One region of the Robertmurraya sp. FSL R5-0851 genome, then DNA from elsewhere that is predicted to be linked to it. Evidence: a T-box and tRNA genes for the amino acid it is inferred to sense, from the RefSeq annotation. Region 1 holds a T-box; the other holds one or more tRNA genes.

Region 1 (4,417 bases):
TATCTTTGGAAAAGTTATGGAGGACAGTGGGGCAGCTGATTCGGTTTCCAGGTTGATTGTTGAGAAGCTTGGAATGAAGTATGCCATTCTTGCCATTGTTGCAGCCTGTGCGGTGTTAACGTATGGAGGAGTAAGTTTGTTCGTTGTGGCCTTTTCTGTCTATCCGATGGCACTTAGTTTGTTTAAACAAGCGAACTTGCCACGACGTTTCATCCCTGCAGCATTAGCCTTTGGATCGGTTACCTTTACGATGACCTCTGCAGGCTCACCAGAAATTCAAAACTGGATTCCAATTGATTATTTGAATACTTCTCCTTATGCGGGTTGGGAAGTTAGCTTAATTGTTGCCATATTTATGATGATTTTTGGTTATTGGTGGCTAAAGCGCATGATTTCAAAAGCGGTAGAAAAAGGGGAGCACTTTGATGAACGTGATGGTGATCCGGTTAATGAAGAAAGAGAGCTTCCAAATCCGTTAATGGGTGTTTTACCGTTAATTGTGGTTCTTGCGATTTCATTTATTTTCCATGATTCCTTAAAGCAATCGGCGCTAATCATTGCTCTTTTGGGCGGTGTGATCGCGACGTATGCCCTTAACCGCAAGTATTTTAAGAACTTTTGGAGTGCAGTTTCAGAAGGGACTCTTGGAGCATTAATTGCAATAGGAAATACAGCTGCTGTTGTTGGATTTGGTGGGGTAGCAAAGGCCGTTCCTGCATTTGGAGTCGCTGTTGACTTTATGACGAGCATTCCAGGAAGCCCTCTTATTGGCGGTGCGATAGCCGTAAGTGTCATTGCTGGTATGACCGGTTCAGCTTCTGGTGGTCAAGCGATTGCCTTACCATTACTTGCGCCTCATTACATGGATATGGGAGTTAACCCGGAAGCACTCCACCGTGTTGTAGCTATTTCATCTGGAGCATTGGACTCTCTCCCTCATAACGGATATGTGGTCACCACTGTACGGGCCATTTGTGGGGAAAGTCATATGGATGCCTACAATCCAGTTGGTGCAGTAACCGTCATCGTACCTGCATTAGGTGTAATTCTGGCGATTATTTTGTTCTCTTTAGGGGTAGGAATCTAGAAAGGAGTTTCTTATGAAGGACCAATCAATTGTTTTTGTGACGGGAGCGGCTCAGGGGATAGGGTATGAGATTAGTAGAAAGTTTGCTGAGCAAGGTGCAAAGATTGTCTTAACGGATGTTAATGAAGAGGTGGTTATCGCCTCAGCAAACGAGCTTCGAAGACTAGGGTATGAGGCAATAGGAATCAAATGTGATGTAACAAAAGAAGATGAAATTATTGCTGCCATTGACCATGTGATTTCTCATTTAGGATCCATTGATGTATTAATCAATAATGCAGGACTTCAACATGTATCATATATTGAGGATTTTCCTACAGAAAGATTTGAGCTGTTGATAAAAGTAATGTTAACGGCACCATTTATGTTAACAAAGCATGTGTTGCCTCATATGAAAAAACAAGGCTTCGGGAGAATCATTAATATGGCATCTATTAACGGGTTGGTTGGGTTCGCTGGTAAAGCCGCTTATAATAGTGCGAAGCATGGAGTGATTGGGTTAACGAAAGTAACAGCCCTTGAAGCAGCAGCCCATGGAATTACGGTGAATGCTCTTTGCCCTGGTTACGTAGATACTCCACTGGTACGTAATCAGCTAGCAGATTTAGCCAAGACTAGAGGGGTGGAACTTGAAAGAGTTCTTGAGGATGTTCTCTACCCTCTCGTCCCACAAAAACGCTTGTTATCAGTTGACGAGATTGCGAGTTACGCGATTTTTCTAGCAAGTGAAGCGGCAAAAGGGATTACTGGTCAAGCGGTCGTTATTGACGCAGGCTATACGGTTCAATAAAAAAATGCACACACTCTACTCCTTATCTTCATATGCTACAAAACACAACTTGCATCGAGCTAGAAAATACACTACAATAGCATCATACTTAAATATGTGGTGACCATGATAAGGAGTAGTAGTGAGAAATACCTGAAAGTAGAGAGTTGACGGATGGTGAAAGTCAACCAGGTGTCCATGAACTCGCCTTTGAGTCGCAAGTGTGAAAGAAAGTAATGCTTGCCGTATTCCGCGTTAAGGATAATAAAGCGAGTGACTTGTGCACTAATGTGGGTGGTACCGCGGGAGATTCTACATAATCCTCTCGTCCCTTTTTATAGGGACGGGATTTTTTGCGTTTAAACAAGTATTTTTAGGAGGAATAAAAAGTGAGCTTTAATCATCAAGAAATTGAAAAAAAGTGGCAGAGCTTTTGGGACGCTAACAAGACGTTTCAAACAAGTGAAGAAAAAGGTAAACGCAAATTTTATGCGTTAGATATGTTTCCATATCCATCTGGAGCTGGACTGCATGTAGGGCATCCAGAAGGGTACACAGCAACAGATATTTTATCACGTATGAAGCGTGCGCAAGGTTATAATGTGTTACACCCAATGGGATGGGATGCGTTCGGTCTTCCGGCTGAGCAATACGCATTAGACACTGGGAATGATCCTGCTGAATTTACAGCATTAAATATTGCCACATTTAAGCGCCAAATCAAGGCATTAGGTTTCTCATACGATTGGGATCGAGAAGTGAACACGACAGACCCTGAATATTATAAATGGACACAATGGATTTTCTTAAAATTGTTTGAAAAAGGCCTAGCTTATATTGATGAGGTAGCCGTAAACTGGTGTCCAGCACTAGGAACGGTTTTATCAAATGAAGAAGTCATTGATGGAAAAAGTGAACGTGGTGGTCATCCCGTTGAACGCCGTCCAATGAAGCAGTGGGTATTAAAAATCACTGCGTATGCGGATCGTTTACTAGAGGACTTAGAAGAACTTGACTGGCCAGATAGCTTAAAGGATATGCAACGAAATTGGATTGGTCGTTCTGAAGGTGCCGAGATTACTTTTAATATTGAAGGTAATGACGGGCAGTTCACGGTCTTTACAACAAGACCTGATACATTATTCGGTGCAACGTATGCGGTAATAGCACCGGAGCATGCACTAGTTGAGAGTATTACGACAGCTGAGCAGCGTGACGCGGTTCAAGCATATATTGAACAAATCAAAAGTAAGAGTGATTTGGAGCGTACCGATTTAGCTAAAGACAAAACAGGTGTATTTACAGGTGCTTATGCAATTAATCCGGTTAATGGAGCGAAAATGCCAATCTGGATTGCTGATTATGTACTTGTCAGCTATGGAACAGGAGCGATCATGGCGGTACCAGGTCACGATGAGCGTGACTACGAATTTGCTAAGAAATTCGAATTGCCAATTGTGGAAGTCGTTGCAGGTGGAGATGTTTCAAAAGAAGCTTACACAGGTGATGGTGAGCATGTAAACTCGGACTTCTTAAATGGAATGAACAAAGAAGAAGCGATTTCTCGTATGATTGCTTGGTTAGAGGAAAAAGAAATCGGAACGAAGAAGGTTACGTACCGTTTACGCGATTGGTTATTTAGCCGTCAACGCTATTGGGGAGAGCCCATTCCAGTCATTCACTGGGAAGACGGGACAATGACAGCTGTCCCTGATTCAGAGCTTCCATTGATGTTACCGAAAACGACAGAAATTCGTCCGTCAGGAACAGGGGAATCTCCACTTGCGAATATTGAAGACTGGGTAAACGTAGTTGACCCTGTAACAGGGAAAAAGGGACGACGTGAAACCAATACGATGCCACAATGGGCAGGTAGCTGCTGGTATTACTTACGTTATATTGATCCGAAGAATGATCAAGCTTTAGCAGATCCTGAAAAGTTAAAAGAGTGGCTTCCAGTTGATATATATATCGGTGGCGCAGAGCATGCGGTTCTTCACTTACTTTATGCTCGATTCTGGCATAAGTTTTTGTATGATATCGGTGTAGTAAGCACGAAAGAACCTTTCCAAAAATTGTTTAACCAAGGGATGATTCTTGGGGAAAACAATGAAAAAATGAGTAAATCCAAAGGGAATGTCGTAAACCCTGACGAAATCGTTGGAACTCATGGTGCGGATACTCTACGTTTATACGAAATGTTCATGGGGCCACTTGAAGCTTCCATCGCATGGTCAACACAAGGATTAGACGGTTCACGCCGCTTCTTAGACCGTATTTGGCGCTTGTTAGTGGATGAGAATGGTGAAATCGCAGAGAAGGTTCAACCGGTTGATTCTTCGAGTCTGGAAAAGGTCTATCACCAAACGGTGAAAAAAGTGACAGAGGACTTTGAAGGATTACGCTTTAATACGGCGATTTCTCAGTTAATGGTATTTATTAACGATGCTTATAAATCACCTGTGCTTCCAAGAGACTATGTGGAGGGCTTTGTGAAATTGCTTGCACCAATTTGTCCACATATCGCTGAAGAGCTTTGGTCAAAATTAGGTCATAGCGAA
Region 2 (4,417 bases), 3.5 Mb from region 1:
AGGAGAGAATCCTAAGGTGAGCGAGAGAACTCTCGTTAAGGAACTCGGCAAAATGACCCCGTAACTTCGGGAGAAGGGGTGCTCTTCAGGGTGAATAGCCCAGAAGAGCCGCAGTGAATAGGCCCAGGCGACTGTTTAGCAAAAACACAGGTCTCTGCGAAGCCGCAAGGCGAAGTATAGGGGCTGACGCCTGCCCGGTGCTGGAAGGTTAAGAGGAGGGGTTAGCTCACGCGAAGCTCTGAATCGAAGCCCCAGTAAACGGCGGCCGTAACTATAACGGTCCTAAGGTAGCGAAATTCCTTGTCGGGTAAGTTCCGACCCGCACGAAAGGCGTAACGATCTGGGCACTGTCTCAACGAGAGACTCGGTGAAATTATAGTACCTGTGAAGATGCAGGTTACCCGCGACAGGACGGAAAGACCCCGTGGAGCTTTACTGTAGCCTGATATTGAATTTTGGTACAGCTTGTACAGGATAGGTAGGAGCCTGAGAAGCCGGAGCGCTAGCTTCGGTGGAGGCGTCGGTGGGATACTACTCTGGCTGTATTGAAATTCTAACCCTCACCCCTGATCGGGGTGGGAGACAGTGTCAGGTGGGCAGTTTGACTGGGGCGGTCGCCTCCTAAAAAGTAACGGAGGCGCCCAAAGGTTCCCTCAGAATGGTTGGAAATCATTCGTAGAGTGTAAAGGCACAAGGGAGCTTGACTGCGAGACCTACAAGTCGAGCAGGGACGAAAGTCGGGCTTAGTGATCCGGTGGTTCCGCATGGAAGGGCCATCGCTCAACGGATAAAAGCTACCCCGGGGATAACAGGCTTATCTCCCCCAAGAGTCCACATCGACGGGGAGGTTTGGCACCTCGATGTCGGCTCATCGCATCCTGGGGCTGTAGTCGGTCCCAAGGGTTGGGCTGTTCGCCCATTAAAGCGGTACGCGAGCTGGGTTCAGAACGTCGTGAGACAGTTCGGTCCCTATCCGTCGTGGGCGTAGGAAATTTGAGAGGAGCTGTCCTTAGTACGAGAGGACCGGGATGGACGCACCGCTGGTGTACCAGTTGTCTTGCCAAAGGCATCGCTGGGTAGCTATGTGCGGAAGGGATAAGTGCTGAAAGCATCTAAGCATGAAGCCCCCCTCAAGATGAGATTTCCCATAGCGCAAGCTAGTAAGATCCCTGAAAGATGATCAGGTTGATAGGTCAGAGGTGGAAGCGCGGCGACGTGTGGAGCTGACTGATACTAATCGATCGAGGACTTAACCAAATTACGATGAAACGTATTTCTTTCTTCTTCATTCATTATCTAGTTTTGAAGGAATGATTTTCTTCAACTTAATACAAGTCTAGTGGCGATAGCGAAAAGGTCACACCCGTTCCCATACCGAACACGGAAGTTAAGCTTTTCAGCGCCGATGGTAGTTGAGGGTTTCCCTCTGTGAGAGTAGGACGTCGCTAGGCATATATATGGAGGATTAGCTCAGCTGGGAGAGCACCTGCCTTACAAGCAGGGGGTCGGCGGTTCGATCCCGTCATCCTCCACCAAAACTTTTTTCACGTAGTGAAAAATAGTTTTCATTTTAAATTCACGAAATGAAAATACTATCATTATTTGCCGGCGTAGCTCAATTGGTAGAGCAACTGACTTGTAATCAGTAGGTTGGGGGTTCAAGTCCTCTCACCGGCACCACTTATACCGAGCCATTAGCTCAGTCGGTAGAGCATCTGACTTTTAATCAGAGGGTCGAAGGTTCGAGTCCTTCATGGCTCACCAAAGTTTTTTGCTTCAGCAAAATAACTTTCCATTTATTATTATTATGCGGGTGTGGCGGAATTGGCAGACGCACTAGACTTAGGATCTAGCGCCGCAAGGCGTGGGGGTTCGACTCCCTTCACCCGCACCATAGTTTTTTGCACAAGCAAAATAATTACTATACGCGGAAGTAGTTCAGTGGTAGAATACAACCTTGCCAAGGTTGGGGTCGCGGGTTCGAATCCCGTCTTCCGCTCCAGAACGTACTTGCCGGGGTGGCGGAACTGGCAGACGCACAGGACTTAAAATCCTGCGGTAGGTGACTACCGTACCGGTTCGATTCCGGTCCTCGGCACCAATGCTTTTTACGAAGTAAAATAGCTTTCGTTATTACGAAGTAAAATATCCATCCATATCAATTGGATTGGTAAATTAAAAAATATGCGCCCGTAGCTCAATTGGATAGAGCGTCTGACTACGGATCAGAAGGTTATGGGTTCGACTCCTTTCGGGCGCGCCATATTAGTTTTAATCGGGGAGTAGCTCAGCTTGGTAGAGCACTTGGTTTGGGACCAAGGGGTCGCAGGTTCGAATCCTGTCTTCCCGACCATGATCCTACTAATTATTTAATGGGGCCTTAGCTCAGCTGGGAGAGCGCCTGCCTTGCACGCAGGAGGTCAGCGGTTCGATCCCGCTAGGCTCCACCAAAAAAACTATTGACAACACAATTAAGTGCTGTTAATATAGAAAAGTCGCTTCAAAACGAGGCGAAATTGTTCTTTGAAAACTAAACAAATCATACGTCAACAAAAAATGATTAGTGTTGAAAAATACACTAGCCAACGTTTTAACTTTAAGAGCTAATCTTACTCTTTATTGGAGAGTTTGATCCTGGCTCAGGACGAACGCTGGCGGCGTGCCTAATACATGCAAGTCGAGCGGATCTTTGGGAGCTTGCTCCCAAAGGTTAGCGGCGGACGGGTGAGTAACACGTGGGCAACCTGCCTATGAGACTGGGATAACTCCGGGAAACCGGGGCTAATACCGGATAATTCTTTTCTACACATGTAGAAAAGCTGAAAGATGGTTTCGGCTATCACTCATAGATGGGCCCGCGGCGCATTAGCTAGTTGGTGAGGTAACGGCTCACCAAGGCGACGATGCGTAGCCGACCTGAGAGGGTGATCGGCCACACTGGGACTGAGACACGGCCCAGACTCCTACGGGAGGCAGCAGTAGGGAATCTTCCGCAATGGACGAAAGTCTGACGGAGCAACGCCGCGTGAGTGATGAAGGTTTTCGGATCGTAAAACTCTGTTGTTAGGGAAGAACAAGTACCGGAGTAACTGCCGGTACCTTGACGGTACCTAACCAGAAAGCCACGGCTAACTACGTGCCAGCAGCCGCGGTAATACGTAGGTGGCAAGCGTTGTCCGGAATTATTGGGCGTAAAGCGCGCGCAGGTGGTCTCTTAAGTCTGATGTGAAAGCCCCCGGCTCAACCGGGGAGGGTCATTGGAAACTGGGAGACTTGAGTGCAGGAGAGAAGAGTGGAATTCCACGTGTAGCGGTGAAATGCGTAGAGATGTGGAGGAACACCAGTGGCGAAGGCGACTCTTTGGCCTGTAACTGACACTGAGGCGCGAAAGCGTGGGGAGCAAACAGGATTAGATACCCTGGTAGTCCACGCCGTAAACGATGAGTGCTAAGTGTTAGAGGGTTTCCGCCCTTTAGTGCTGCAGCAAACGCATTAAGCACTCCGCCTGGGGAGTACGGCCGCAAGGCTGAAACTCAAAGGAATTGACGGGGGCCCGCACAAGCGGTGGAGCATGTGGTTTAATTCGAAGCAACGCGAAGAACCTTACCAGGTCTTGACATCCTCTGACAACCCTAGAGATAGGGCGTTCCCCTTCGGGGGACAGAGTGACAGGTGGTGCATGGTTGTCGTCAGCTCGTGTCGTGAGATGTTGGGTTAAGTCCCGCAACGAGCGCAACCCTTGATCTTAGTTGCCAGCATTTAGTTGGGCACTCTAAGGTGACTGCCGGTGACAAACCGGAGGAAGGTGGGGATGACGTCAAATCATCATGCCCCTTATGACCTGGGCTACACACGTGCTACAATGGGTGGTACAAAGGGCAGCAAAACCGCGAGGTCGAGCCAATCCCATAAAACCACTCTCAGTTCGGATTGTAGGCTGCAACTCGCCTACATGAAGCTGGAATCGCTAGTAATCGCGGATCAGCATGCCGCGGTGAATACGTTCCCGGGCCTTGTACACACCGCCCGTCACACCACGAGAGTTTGTAACACCCGAAGTCGGTGGGGTAACCGTAAGGAGCCAGCCGCCTAAGGTGGGACAGATGATTGGGGTGAAGTCGTAACAAGGTAGCCGTATCGGAAGGTGCGGCTGGATCACCTCCTTTCTAAGGAAAATTGAGGCTTATGACCTTCGGTCAAAGCTAACAACCGTTGATGATATGATTTGTTTAGTTTTGAGAGAGCAATCTCTCTATGATAATCGTTCTTTGAAAACTAGATAATGATAAATGAAGAAAACCAAGAAATACCGAGTAATCGCCATTTTAGTTTTCTCTCTATATTATATAGAGAAACTTTTTAACTGAGAAAAAAGAGAAGCGAACAGGTCGAGGAATCGAGTGAGGAGACACCGGAG

The links. A T-box is a leader RNA that pairs with one kind of tRNA and senses whether it is charged. The one in region 1 lies ahead of leuS (leucine--tRNA ligase), so its partner is inferred to be a tRNA-Leu.
Region 2: it has a tRNA-Leu gene. The T-box ahead of leuS (leucine--tRNA ligase) is inferred to sense a tRNA for this amino acid. The anticodon was not compared.

Annotation. Positions count from the first base shown of each region.
Region 1 is NZ_JBBOOE010000001.1:3,580,120-3,584,536, reverse strand. It holds gene MKX65_RS18410 (GntP family permease) at 1-1,087, shown strand, start outside; gene MKX65_RS18405 (3-hydroxybutyrate dehydrogenase) at 1,101-1,877, shown strand; T-box leader at 1,974-2,192, shown strand; gene leuS (leucine--tRNA ligase) at 2,246-4,417, shown strand, end outside.
Region 2 is NZ_JBBOOE010000001.1:93,799-98,215, forward strand. It holds rRNA gene MKX65_RS00470 (23S ribosomal RNA) at 1-1,257, shown strand, start outside; rRNA gene rrf (5S ribosomal RNA) at 1,336-1,451, shown strand; tRNA gene MKX65_RS00480 (tRNA-Val) at 1,460-1,535, shown strand; tRNA gene MKX65_RS00485 (tRNA-Thr) at 1,605-1,680, shown strand; tRNA gene MKX65_RS00490 (tRNA-Lys) at 1,689-1,764, shown strand; tRNA gene MKX65_RS00495 (tRNA-Leu) at 1,810-1,894, shown strand; tRNA gene MKX65_RS00500 (tRNA-Gly) at 1,928-2,002, shown strand; tRNA gene MKX65_RS00505 (tRNA-Leu) at 2,013-2,101, shown strand; tRNA gene MKX65_RS00510 (tRNA-Arg) at 2,187-2,263, shown strand; tRNA gene MKX65_RS00515 (tRNA-Pro) at 2,277-2,353, shown strand; tRNA gene MKX65_RS00520 (tRNA-Ala) at 2,375-2,450, shown strand; rRNA gene MKX65_RS00525 (16S ribosomal RNA) at 2,617-4,166, shown strand.